Regions from separate parts of the Alicyclobacillus sp. SO9 genome, predicted to be linked through region 1. Evidence: riboswitches for the same ligand, from Rfam matches in the RefSeq annotation. Region 1 holds a riboswitch; each other region holds the start of a gene.
The links. Region 1 has a riboswitch for cyclic di-GMP ahead of GI364_RS01040 (methyl-accepting chemotaxis protein). Riboswitches for the same ligand answer to the same signal wherever they lie in the genome.
Positions count from the first base shown of each region.

Region 1 (4,420 bases):
CTCTTTGCGTTTGTAGGACTTGTTGGTTTGGTTGTTCGGACGAATTCTTCTAAATAAGCCTATTTCATGATGTATCTGTCTTGTCATATCCCTTATCTGCGTTGCGAGCAGTTCACTACTCACGTATTACCTCATGAAAGGTCTTCCGCGGTGTTTAGCCAAAAGCGATTGTGAGTCCATAGCCGCTGATTCGGCATTCGACGATTCTACCGCATAAGTATTTTAATGCCAGGACGCCGCAACCTACCAAACACATGTTCAATCGAAAAACTCCAGGTGCCTTCTAGCAACCTGGAGTTTTGGACTTGTTTCGGAGGGGAGCTAAAGCCGGGTCAAGGCTCCTACACGCGGAATTTGTTGACCATTTCCTGCAACTGTTCGGCCATCGTTGTGAGGGAAGCTGCAGAGGCCGTAATCTCTTCCGTAGCAGCGAGTTGTTCCTCGGCCGAGGCGGAGACGGTTTGCATTCCAGCAGCAGTTTCTTCGGAGATTCGTGTTACAGCCTGAGTCGCCTTTATTAATTCTTCTGTCCCTGAGTTGAGCTGTTTGGCTGCTGTCGACACACTCTGAATTTGACTGCTGACAGATTGTACGGACTCCTGAATCTCTTCAAAGGAACGTCCTGCCGTATTAACGGCGTCCAATCCTTCAGAGACTCGCTCTGTCGTCGATTGCGTTGCAGACACGGCTTGTGTTGTTCCTTCGTGAATTTGGGAAATCAATGTCGCGATTTGTTCTGCAGAGTGGGCTGATTGTTCCGCCAGCTTGCGGACTTCGTCGGCCACGACCGCAAACCCGCGCCCGCTTTCGCCCGCTCTGGCAGCTTCAATCGCAGCATTCAGTGCGAGTAGATTCGTTTGCCTGGAAATGTTGGAGATAGCGGTCAGCATTTCATCAATTTCGTCGGACTTCGATCCCAATTGTTCAATGACACCTGCCAATTCACCGACGGTTGTACTGATATCCTGCATTTTCCGCACCGCAGTTTGAACAGACACGTTGCCTGAAACGGTCTTGTCCTTCGCCGTTAAAGCCGTTGCAGACACGGTGTTGGCTGTGCCCGCAATTTGTTCTACACCCTGCACCATCTGGACAATCGACTGTTTGCCTTGTTCCACGCTCTCGGACTGTGTCTGAGCACCGTCTGCAGCCTGTTGGATAGTAGCCGTAATCTGTTCCGTCGCACGCCCGCTTTCCTCGGAACTGGCAGATAGTTCTTCAGCAGAGGCAGCAACCTGCTGTGTAGTCTGGGTAATGTGGGAAATCAGGTTCTTTAGATTTTCTGTCATGCTGTTAATACCATTTGCAAGTCGGCTGGTTTCATCTCTGTTCTTCACTACCAGAGGCTCAACCGTCAAATCCCCTCCAGCAACTTTCCGGACCTGTCTTTCAACGGCAAGAATCGGTTTTGTAATGCTGTACGCCATGAGAACGGTAAGGAGAATGCCGGCAATAATTGAGATGCCAAGGGTAATAAGGATGTATCTTAGTATCGAGTTCGCTCCTGAATTGTAGTCACTTTCATACGATCCCGCTGCGACATTCCAGCCCCAGCCAGCCGGATCCTTGGCAACATATACAATTTTCTTGGCGTCCTTCTTGGAGTTGGGAAGCGGCCATATGTATTGAATGAATCCACCGCCTGACTGTCCCACTTTGACAATTTTCTGTCCAATCATGACGCCGTCCGGTGTCTTTGCGCTCCAGATGCTTGTTCCCTCAATGGAGGGGTGAGCCACTTCAACACCTTGATTGTTGACAATGAAGAAATATCCGTTTTTCCCCAAGTCATAATTATGATTAATTGGACGATGGCCGTTTGCTTCTTTCTTTCCCAGAATCATTCGTTTCACTTCTGTTTGTGCTGTGGGCAGTGTCAAGTCCCCGGCTTGAACCTCTTTGTTTAATTCTTTAATGGTTCCGTTGACAAGGTTGACTTCGGATTTTAGCGCCGCCTTGCTCTGAACATTCAGTTGATTTGTGGCAACCCTCCAGCCAATCAAACCAGTAACAAGGCTTGGTACAATCAGCAGGATGAGCGAAAAGCCAATCAGCTTTTGTCGCAGTGACCTGATTTGAAACAGCACTTTAAGTCTGTGCATCACCTTTGATTTCCCCCATTCTGTGATGTAGCAAGTGGCAAAAAACCAGTCAAAGGACAATCAAAAAACAATAAAAAAACGCCCGGAGCAGGCGCACTTTTGACACTGTGGCGGCCAGGCTGTCATAGGTCGAAGTTGACCCGTAGACCCTGTGGCTTTGCGCCCCAATGTTTCCACTGGTATGCCCTTTGCACATAAAATTGTCCACATGACATCATGTCGGAATTCATTGACCTTGTCAACCGTTTCTTTTCTCCATCAAAACCTCATATAATCATGTTTGTGGGTACTGTTCTGGCACCGCAGAGAAATCCCATCAAGGAGGTACACGAATGACTGTACTGTGGATAGCTGTCGCAGTCGCCCTCGTCGTCATTAGCATTGATTTGCTTTTCATTCTTCCTACCCAGTGGTTGAAAGTGGAGCGCGTAACATGGACACGCCATCCAAATACGAAGATTCTGCAAATCAGCGACCTTCACATTGAACGTAACCGAGTGACAGAAAAGATTCTCCAAGTCCTTGCACAGGAGCAGCCTGACTATGTGTTTCTGACCGGCGATTATCTCGATTCTCTCAAAGCAATGGGTAAACTGAGCCTGTTTCTAAAGAAAATGGCGTTCTATCGAATTCCGACTTACGCCGTGTTTGGGAACCACGATTATCTCTTGCACGACATAATCCCGCTTCTCGAACTGATGAAGGAACACGGAATTACGGTTCTGCGAAACGAAAGTGTCTCACTACCAGAGTTCGACTTGGTTGGTATTGATGATTTTTGCACAGAGAACTCCGATATCGATGCCGCTTTCTTTGAAGTTCAGAAGCAGCGGACTAAGCAGCAAAACCGGACAGACATTCACCAATCTTCGGTTACAGTGCAGGAGCATGTTCACCAAGACCCACAGAGTTGGAGGAACCGCAGGTGCTTCGTCATTACACACGATCCAAATATTGTTCTCTCGATAGATTATCCATACGATGTCCTCATCAGCGGTCATCTGCATGGCAAACAATTTAATGTACCCCTCTTGTTTGCGCTTCAACCGATGGGGTCATTAACAGCACAGGGAATCTATAAAGGCGTTCACAGCACTTCGTATGGAAGGTACTATATCTCCAAGGGAGCGGGGCAGTCCGGTTTCAATGCACGTTTGTTTGTCCGAAGTGAAATCACTTTGCATTTCGTTTAAACTGGAGGGAGGGTGATCCACAGAACGTACAAATTTCCAGCATTATTCTTATGTTAGTTAGAATTCTGATATTTACATAAACACAGTCTATATAGTAAAATTCCTTCGTAGGCAGGTGAGACAAGTCTGTTCGTCGCCCTTTGAGGGCCGCTTGGCTTGTTGCAGTTCATTGGCAACTTTTATTTCATGTTTGCGAAGAAAGGGCATATTGTAGTAGCATCACCATGGAGTGTTTTGACAGGGGCGGGAAGCTGAACTAGGGTAGGCATAGTTTTTATAGTGCATCACAGAGAAAACGCTTACAAAATAGTGACGGTGCGATTTTCGAGAGGATTTTGAAGTTCCTTAGAGGTACTTGCTTTTATTTGTTTAAAGTATAGTATAATATGCGTAAATTGGGTGGCTATAATCCTCTACAAATACTATATTCCATAGTATTCTTGGCTGAATAAGTCATATCGTAAGAAGCGGTAGAATCAAATTTTGATTCATATATGCATGATTCAGATCTATGTCAGCAAAGATGTCAGCAAAGAAAACAGGGGTGAACAGTTTGTCCGTACTCAGTGTGGACTCGTTAAATGTCGAATTCAATCTAAACGGCACTTATTTTCCTGCGGTTCGGGATTTATCACTAGATATTAAAGAAGGGGAAACCTTAGGACTTGTCGGTGAATCTGGATGTGGAAAAAGTGTTACATCACTTGCACTAATTCGATTACTAACCAAATCAGCACGTGTCACTGGAAGTGTCCAGTACAACGGGAAAAACCTACTGACACTGGGAGATAAGGAGATACGGAGCATTCGGGGCGATGAAATCAGTATGATTTTCCAAGAGCCTATGACTTCGTTGAACCCAGTGTATAAAGTTGGCGCTCAGATTTCAGAGATTCTTCTCTTGCACAAGGATATGTCCCCAAAAGAAGCTTTTAAGCATTCCCTAGAGATGTTGAAAAAAGTAGGAATCGCCAGGCCTGAACAAATTTTGCAATCTTATCCTCATGAACTTTCCGGCGGCATGCGCCAACGGGTAATGATTGCAATTGCAATGTCCTGCGACCCGCGTTTGCTAATTGCGGATGAGCCGACAACGGCTCTTGACGTAACCATCCAAGCACAAAT
Region 1 is NZ_CP066339.1:245,204-249,623, forward strand. Features, by position in the region: gene GI364_RS01035 (MFS transporter) at 1-57, shown strand, start outside; gene GI364_RS01040 (methyl-accepting chemotaxis protein) at 342-2,102, opposite strand; cyclic di-GMP riboswitch class I at 2,209-2,298, opposite strand; gene GI364_RS01045 (metallophosphoesterase) at 2,435-3,295, shown strand; gene GI364_RS01050 (ABC transporter ATP-binding protein) at 3,819-4,420, shown strand, end outside.

Region 2 (4,420 bases), 2.4 Mb from region 1:
TACACAAGAGGCGGTCGAGGTTCCATTGAAACAAAGTGAGGAAGCCCGGTACGGGTCATCAGAGAGTAGAGGGAGTTGCTGCGGGGGAATCCCAGAACTAAACGATGACTTCCTGGAGCATTTACTCCGGAGGCTGTGGATAGGGTTGCAAATGGGGTTGAAGGCTGGCCAATCACTTTTAAAAGTGCGAGATCTGTCCGTTCATTTGCCTTAACCACTTTCGCTCGGTACCATACTTTGTCAGATAGATTGTGTCCATTTAGATATGGATAGATAGTAATAGTATAATGCTTATCGCTCAGCACGTGATAGCAAGTTATGATATAGCCGCCTTTTGTAACCCAGCCAGTCCCATTAGAATCTGTACCGGGAACTCCCATCCCGTTGGTATACGTCTTGATTTTCACGACTGCATCGGCAGTTCTTTTACGCACCTGCGCCCATGAGTAGCCCGACGGTTTGACAGTTAACATCTGATATGGTTTTTGGCTGTGATGACTCTGCACCGTCAGATGTGTTGTTACTATCGTAATAAGCCCTCCAACAACCATAATCATCAGCCAGCGGTAAAAAGAAACGATATAGCGTTGTAATTGGCTGTTCTCCTTTAGTGGAAGCTTCATTACCAGCCCTCTCTATCAGCCCTTTGTGAGTCCCTATTGACTTATCCGTCGTTGTGTTAACAAGGTTATGTCATTAGGTTGTTGCTAGGTCGTGTCGAGGGCTTTTCCTTTGTAAAGTCGCTTGTCAGCAATTCTAAAACATGATGACCAGTCGGTTCCATCTTTGTTCCATACTGCACAACCAACACTGACACTGTAGTCTCTATGAGAAAACAGGGCAGTTACTTCACGAGCAACACAATCGGCACTGTCATCATCATGGAGTGAGTGTAGAGCAAATACAAACTCGTCGCCGCCAAAGCGAGCGCACATGCCATTGCTGCCAATATGTTTCTTTAGAACGGATGCGACTTCCTGGAGCACGGCGTCCCCTTTGATATGACCGTGGTTGTCATTAATGGCTTTAAAGTTGTTGACATCTAATATACCAATGAGTAATGAACTATCCACCATTTTAGTGCCGACCAGTTCGTGAAACCGCTCTTCAAAACCCCGTCGATTCAGCAGTCCAGTCAAGGGTTCATGTTGGCTGTGAAACTCGGCGATGCGACGCAATGACAGCATTTCAAGAACGAACGACACGTAAGTAGAGCACAGTGACATGAGATTTTCGTCTGTCTTGGCGGACGGAGACTTTTGGCCAACGACGATATCGCCTGCGATGTGTCCTTTCACAATAAGCGGCCAGGACCCTACAAACTCAATTTGTGAGTCAGACCAAACAGACCTCCACGGGTCTGGTAACTGATGCGTGGGTCTCCATCCTTCTCGGAAGTGGCAATTTACCTCCTTGATCCAGGCATTTTCTTCAAGTACAGAGCTCAACTCTGCTGCCGAGTACTTGAGCCCCCAGGGATGATATATCTGAGGATTCGGGGTATTGCCTTCAAGGATAAATTGCTTTTTATAGACAAACAGTCCTGCGTCAAGACCGAAGGTTTGCTGAAAAAACTCGGCGACGAGTTTAAACAGTGTACGTCCGCGATTTGCGGACGCCCAGTGTCGGGATTGTTCGATGAGGTCTCTTAGCCGGTCCAACCTTTCAGCCCCTTTTTCCAACCCTTTCGCTACAGTCGAAAAAGTACGGTTTTCAAAGTGAAGGTGCTTGGCGTGAGAGTCGATGACGAACACAATCACTGCATGGAAGTGAGAATCTGCCTTTTAATCTGCCCGAGTGTTTCTTATGGCTTGTTTCTCACTACACCGCTTACATATTCCGAGCGGATAATCAGTCTTCCTTATTCGTTTATACCCAGTTGAAAATATTCTAGACATACTTCTACTGAAATTGAGCTCTTTACAGATGATGCACCACGATTGTTGGTCCATTATACCCCTTTCTCACGCATGCCACTGAAAAAAGAGTGCATCCGTCATAGGATACACTCATACCACGTCCGTTTGACGGCAACCCGGCGAGCTTAGCCAACGGCCGTAGCCCCGTGGTTTTGTGTCCCGTCCTTTCGGAACGGTTTACCTTTGAAACTGATTGTGTAATTTTAGTGTACCATTTTTGCAATAGGTATACTATGATTCAAGACATGCGATTTTGACTCTCGCGATGCTATGACATGACATATGCTTAGCCAAGGTATGAAAAGAACAGACAGGAGTAATGATAAGGCACATGAGAAGATGGTTAGTTTTGCTACTGCTGGCTGTTATTTTGCTGGCAACGTTTAAAGTGAGTTTGCCTGTTCGCGCTGGCACTCTAGAGCAAAATGTACATTCAGAGAAGATTGATTGGAAACAAAAGAAACCAAAACCTGTCCTTGTAGAGGGAGAATATGCGCTGGGCGTACCAAGTCTCGGAGGCGTATTCATGAAATCCAGCAATCAGGCATCTGCGCCCATTGCAAGTCTAACAAAAATGATGACGGCAGTCCTTGTTATCGAAGCTCATCCTTTAGGGAAGAACCAATCGGGTCCGTCAATTCACTTCAATCAGAGGGATGTGCAAATTCTACACAGTGATATCGCGAATGGAGATTCGGTTGTTCAAATTAAAAATGGGGAAACAATGACAGAACGACAGGCATTAGAAGCCCTTTTGATACCGTCCGGAGACAATATTGCAACGAAACTAGCACAGTGGGTGAGCGGCAGCGTGCCCAAGTTTGTTGCCAAAATGAATTCAACGGCGGAGAGTTGGGGCATGATTCACACGCACTATGCAGATACGAGTGGTGTGGATCCAAAGACGATAAGTGATGCACAAGACCAATGGCTTATGGCCGCAAAGTTCATGACATTTCCGGTCTTGAGAGAGATAGTGTCCCAGAAGAGTGCTAGTGTGCCCGTGGCAGGGACTGTATACAATTACAATATGTTGTTGGGGACGGACGGAATTGTTGGAATTAAAACAGGAAATACATCTCAAGCAGGAGGAAACCTTGCGGCTGCACAACGTTTGAGTCAAAACCACAAGTCTATACTTTTAATTAGTGTCATTCTTGGTCAAAGGTCTTCACCGCCACTGGCGAAGGTTTTCAAAGTCACTCCTAAACTCCTTCACATAGCTAAGGCAAACTTAATCAGCAAAACCCTTGTCCGCAAGGGCCAACGCGTTGGGAACATCACCTTTCCATGGGGCCAACGCATTGTGCTTGTGGCGGAACAAAGCCTAACAATCAGTGTCGTTCCGGGTGAGCATATTTCACAAACGCTCAAACTAGAGACCGACTACAGACACTTACACCAAGGTGTCACAGCAGGTCAACTTACTGTGAAGACTCCAAATAACAGCTACCTAGTCAAAGTAATGCCGGAGTCAACTTATAAAGACCCTGGCTTGTTGTGGAGAATCCTGCATTAATTGCATTAATTACATTGATTGTATTGATACCTTAACGATAGCCACAGTGCAGGGAGGTTTACCCCTGCTATTTAATGAATAATGTAATTTGGGGTGAATGAGGGTTTGCCCACAAGTTAATCACTCGGTGTGGCTCGTCGGGTTCCTCTGTGAATTGAATGTACAGTTGTCCTGATGTGTAGGCATGTCGGATGTCTATCAATTCTGACTCATCTAGTCCTGATAGTTCAATGCTTCTTCCCATTCCTGGCAGACAGACCGGGTTGAGGTACTGGTTGGAAATTGTTAGTGTTTTCATACCGCGTTTTTCCTTCTTTCGTGTCTGTATGTAGCGTCTATCCTGACTTCCTTAGCAGTAACTTCCTTAGCAGTAACTTCCTTAGCAGTAACTTCCTTAGCAGTAACTTCTTTAGCAGTAACGCCTGTCATAATCGGCTCTTCAAATAGGCACGTGCTTGGGTGCTAAGGACATTTGTTCCATGCTGGTTTACAGCGTCAAATCGCAGTACAAGAAGCCCCCGCTGTTTTTTATCAAATGGCGTTGCCTCAACGACAGTTACAGTAGTATCTAGGATATCACCCGGTCGGACTGGGGCTGACCATTGCACAAAATCAAGTCCTTTGCCTCCAATAATTTCTGTACCAAATCGATTTGTTTTAATCCATTCGCTCCATATGACGCTCAGTGTATGTACCCCTGAAGCAATGATCCCCCGGAACAGTCCCTCCCGCGCAAATTCTTCATCTATGTGGATGGGTTGGGGGTCGTATTTCATCGCAAACGTCTTAATATCTTCTGAGGTCAGCGAGACTGGTTTCAACCGGAATGTTTGCCCTGCTTTAAATTCTTCAACAAACAAGCTGTTATCCCCTTTCTTGTGATTGCAGTTAACTGGTAACCATACCTTACCACTTCTTCACTGCTACAGAAAGAATCACAGCATGTCTCAGGACCGATAACTGTTTGGACGCTCGAACAGTT
Region 2 is NZ_CP066339.1:3,064,367-3,068,786, reverse strand. Features, by position in the region: gene GI364_RS14420 (trypsin-like peptidase domain-containing protein) at 1-623, opposite strand, end outside; gene GI364_RS14415 (GGDEF domain-containing protein) at 708-1,661, opposite strand; gene GI364_RS25410 (YgiT-type zinc finger protein) at 1,785-1,952, opposite strand; cyclic di-GMP riboswitch class I at 2,027-2,111, opposite strand; gene GI364_RS14405 (D-alanyl-D-alanine carboxypeptidase family protein) at 2,251-3,438, shown strand; gene GI364_RS14400 (hypothetical protein) at 3,506-3,736, opposite strand; gene GI364_RS25145 (hypothetical protein) at 3,733-3,867, opposite strand; gene GI364_RS14395 (MaoC/PaaZ C-terminal domain-containing protein) at 3,864-4,298, opposite strand.
Region 2: linked by a shared signal. The riboswitch ahead of GI364_RS25410 (YgiT-type zinc finger protein) and the one ahead of GI364_RS01040 (methyl-accepting chemotaxis protein) in region 1 are both predicted to bind cyclic di-GMP.

Region 3 (4,420 bases), 1.0 Mb from region 1:
CAACGCAGATACCCGGTCAAATCCTCGAACGGTTGGATGCTGTCTTTATTTCTGTTTGGGTAGTGGCAGTCTTCACGACGCTGTATTCAAGTTACTTTTTTACAGTATGGGTACTGAAGGAGATATTCCATCTGCAGGACCACAAGTTTTGGACAATTACGCTTTTGCCAGTCGTGTTTTTATTAGCCATGTTCCCTCCTGACATTTTTCACCTATATCCAATCATTCAATTTGTTGGTAAGTGGGGACTGGTGCTAACCATCGGCTACCCATTTATGCTTTTTATGGTAGCTGTACTTCGTGGAAAAAGGGGGGAGATTCGTGTTTCTCAGCCGTCTCGTCCGAAGAAGTAATAGATGGGTTGCAGTTCTCGCGGTTCTGTTGACGACACCTTTTGTCTCTGGCTGCTGGGACCGGGTTGAACTCGAACAGCGTGCCATCATATTAGGACTAGCCGTTGACGAGGCACAATCTGCAGATTCAAACAATGAAACCAGCATGGCTCACGATAGTAAGGCAACCTTGAGTGATCCAAAATTATACAATCAATTACAAGAGAAACAAAAAATCAGTGTGACGGCACAAGTTGCTGTTCCGGGCAGAATTCCATTGGGACCGGGGGGCGGTGACGGCGGGGGTGGAGGTGGCAGCAATCCGGCGACTTCTGTCTGGGTTGTGAAGGCCACTGGTACCTCACTTGGAGACGCCATGCAGGAACTGCAGCAGCATCTGGGAGAGCGGATTTTTTTGGGACACTTGCGCATCATTACAATTTCCGAGGAAGTTGCGAAAGACATTGGGACAAAACCATATCTGGATTATTTGCGTAGAAATCCGCAAATTCGCCGCACAGCGTGGCTGACTGTCAGTAAAGGCAAAGCAGCCACACTGATGAAGACGGCGCCGCCTTTAGAGCGAGTTCCGACTTTGTACTTGCTGTCGACGATGCAAAGTGCCATACGCCTTGGAAAACTGCCTCATGACTTTCTCGGTAGTTTTGAAAGCAAAGAGACAATGTGGGGTCGCGAGCCAATTCTGCCTTACTTAGAAGTGACAGGGAAGCAAGTCAAAGTTGCAGGAATTGCCGCTTTTTGCGACGGCAAAATGAAATACACGCTGAATCCATCTGAGGTTACATCCTATGAACAGCTTGATGGGTCTCGTTCCACCCACACGACCATTATGGTTCCCATGGGTTCAAAAGGAGATTATGTTGTCTGGACCTCTTTCGCGAGAGCCCATCGCATTAAAGTGAAAATGGTTAAGGGGAAACCGGTTGTCACAGTCTATGTCCATGTAGACGGGAATGTGGAAGAAAAATCTCGCAACAGAGTTGACCTGCAAAATCATGTTTTTAGAACGAGACTAGAAAATGAAATGGCAAACTGGTCTGAAATCCATATGAAAAAAATTATTGATAAAACGAAAGTTTATCATACCGACATTTTTGGATTTGGGGAGTACGTCAGAGCCTATGAGCCAGGATACTGGAGACAACACGTTCACCACAAAACGGATTGGAGAAAACTGTACGCAGACTTGAATATCAATGTGGTCGCTACATTTCAAACCCATCGCAGCGGCATGAAAGTCTAATGAAAGGCGGACGCCATGAGTTTTATAACCTTTGATTTCACCCAACTTTATCCTGTCTTGGCTGCATTTTTGTTCCTTTTCACTGGTTTGTATCTTTCTCTCGTTGAAGTTCAGTTGTACAGGCACCTGAGATTAGCAAGAGAGCGGATATGGGCACGGCGGCTTGGGTGGGGCAATATCGCTATTGGACTCGGATTGTTCGTTCTGAATTGGATGTACCACCAAATGTTGTGGCTATAAACTTCAGTTCATTATCTATAGTTTGTTCAAATATCTGTCATTGTGTACTTTGCCACAATAAGGTAACCTATTTATGAGTGGAATCAAAGTGGTAGATTTATTTCAGAGTATTCAATCTGATCTGCTTTTGAGTAATTAGTTTAGACTATTTATTATATTTTTTACATTAGAAAATGATGCCATCGAATCAAGGCAAACCGTCGGAAACGTCGGCAACGCAAAGCTACAAGGGGCTACCGCGATTTGTATCGCCAAGCCAGCCAGCTGCTCGTCTGCGAAACCATCCGACACTGGATGGTTTTTTTGTAAATAGGGGTGTGGGCAACTAAACCGGGGTTCCAGGAAAGGTGACTTACATGCTAAAAGGACGATTTGGGAGAAAGAGTAAAGAAGAGAAAGCGGGATTGAAGACAACAACTTCTTTTCATGACGAGGCGAATGTTGCAAGTCAAGGCGTTATTGATGCAGCGAGACAACGGCGAACTCATCTTACTGTTGACGGAACTGTCGACGGAACTGTCTCGATTTTGGACGGCGAGGTCTTTGTCGCGGCACCCCACGAAAACGGAGTGAAAGCTTCTTTGTTCATACCTGAAGACCCTCGGATTTCTGTCACGATTGATGGAACTACAATGGAGTCCGGATTATATGAGTTGTCTGGCAGTGAACAAGTCACACTCACGCCAATTCAGATTGACCCTCACTGTGAAATACGTCTTATTCCTGCATCTGGAAATATGGAGTTAATTATGTCAATTGATTTACAACCGGGCATCTTATACCAGCCGGAAGACTCTCCTCCTGAAAATAAACTATCGTTGGAGTGGAATGAAGTTGAAATTTCGGCTGCTCCACCCACCGAGGCTGACTTGTTGAACATCCTGGAGCAAAGTGAGTACAAAGGTGAAGTTGACAGAAGCGCACTTTCAGAACTTGCTTTAGCCACAGACAGCGTAGAACGCGTTGTGCTGCGGGGACTGGAAGCCTATCCTAGCAAACCTGAAGAGTTCAGGGAGATTCCACTCCCAGACCCGGATTATGTAGATCCGCTTCACCGTCGGATGAAACTGCAGGCGGTACAATCAGGGACTGCAGTTGGCGTTGTTGATGCTCCTGTTCCTCCTCACACTGGTACGGACATTTTTGGACGCGAAGTTTCACCTAAACCCAGGCCAAGACAGAAACCTCCTGAACTCGGACCCGGCGTTATTCGCAATGACAATACGATTTTAGCGGCTCGTGCAGGCCGGCTTGTGTTTACCGCCCGAATCATTGACGTTGTTCCGACAGTGGAGATGAATCGGTTAACAGCAAAGGATGGACAGATTGTATTTGACGGAGATGTGAAAGTTTACGGCGACGTAGAGGATGGGAGCCTGATCAAGGCTACAGGCATGATTCAAGTGCAAGGCGGTGTCTATGGTTCTGTATTAGTCGGTGAAAACGGCATTTTGATTGGTGGACACTGTGTCAAGACAAAAGTCTATGCCGGTTGGGCAAAGGATATGGCATCCCAGACACTGACCGTCGTTAAGGAAACCGTGGAACGACTGGAACGATATTTGAAAGATGTCAGCCGGGTTCTGGACGATGCGCGCGAAAAGCTTGGAAACGAAGCATCAACCCAATTACAAGTTTTGCCGTCTGCTGTACTGGATAAGTACCACGTTGCTTTACCGAGGCATCTGTCGACGCTCGTGGAGCAGTATGCAAAGACAAGCCAGCACAGTCTTGGAAAGCATTTGGAACCTTGCATTCGTTTAATCCAGACCGATTGGATTGGACCTCGACTAAAGGAGCTTACGCTGGAAAAGGGAATTCAACTTCTGAACCAACTTCAAGCCTATGAAGAGTACCTTGAAGAACACTTGCACGCAGATGCTGCCAGCGTGGAAATCAATGCACTTACTTCTAGCACTGTGGATGCTACAGGACCGGTGTCCATTGTGGGACGGGGAACATACGCAAGCCATATCGACAGCGGGAAGAGCATTCATGTTGCAGGATTTGCGCGAGGCGGCGGGCTGAAGGCCGTTGATGCAATATCCGTGAGAGAACTAGGCTCTCCTTCAGGTACAGAGACGAGGGCTTCTGTCACTTCTCGAAGCGGAATAATTCAAGTGGAAACGAGACACCCCAACACTTTGTTAGAAGTCGGCGGAAATGTCAACCGAAACCTGACACAAGAATCCCACATCACATTTACGGATAAAAGACAAGACTAACCTTCCATCAAAGACGCCAACTGGTTGCGTATATCCATTTGCAGAGAGAGGCACCGTAATAAGACAACCCAAAGGGCAGGTGCAAACGATGAGACGATTGGTCCTCTCTCTATTTGGCGGAATACTGTTTGTGAGTTCGCTGCTTGCCGTACTCATTCATCCGATTTCCTTTGCGGCGAATCAGGAATCTACGCAACCAGACAAGAAATCTATACAACCAGATAAGGCACCTACAGACAGTGAAGGACGAGCACAGGCACAAGTACGCGGGAAAATTGCCTTCGTACGTCAGGGGCAGCTTTGGCTGCGGGATGAAAACGGCGAACGTAGAGTTCTGCAATTAGGCATTTTGAGCTCCC
Region 3 is NZ_CP066339.1:1,243,356-1,247,775, forward strand. Features, by position in the region: gene GI364_RS05530 (GerAB/ArcD/ProY family transporter) at 1-353, shown strand, start outside; gene GI364_RS05535 (Ger(x)C family spore germination protein) at 322-1,596, shown strand; gene GI364_RS05540 (CLC_0170 family protein) at 1,612-1,836, shown strand; cyclic di-GMP riboswitch class I at 2,018-2,108, shown strand; gene GI364_RS05545 (FapA family protein) at 2,193-4,061, shown strand; gene GI364_RS05550 (TolB family protein) at 4,150-4,420, shown strand, end outside.
Region 3: linked by a shared signal. The riboswitch ahead of GI364_RS05545 (FapA family protein) and the one ahead of GI364_RS01040 (methyl-accepting chemotaxis protein) in region 1 are both predicted to bind cyclic di-GMP.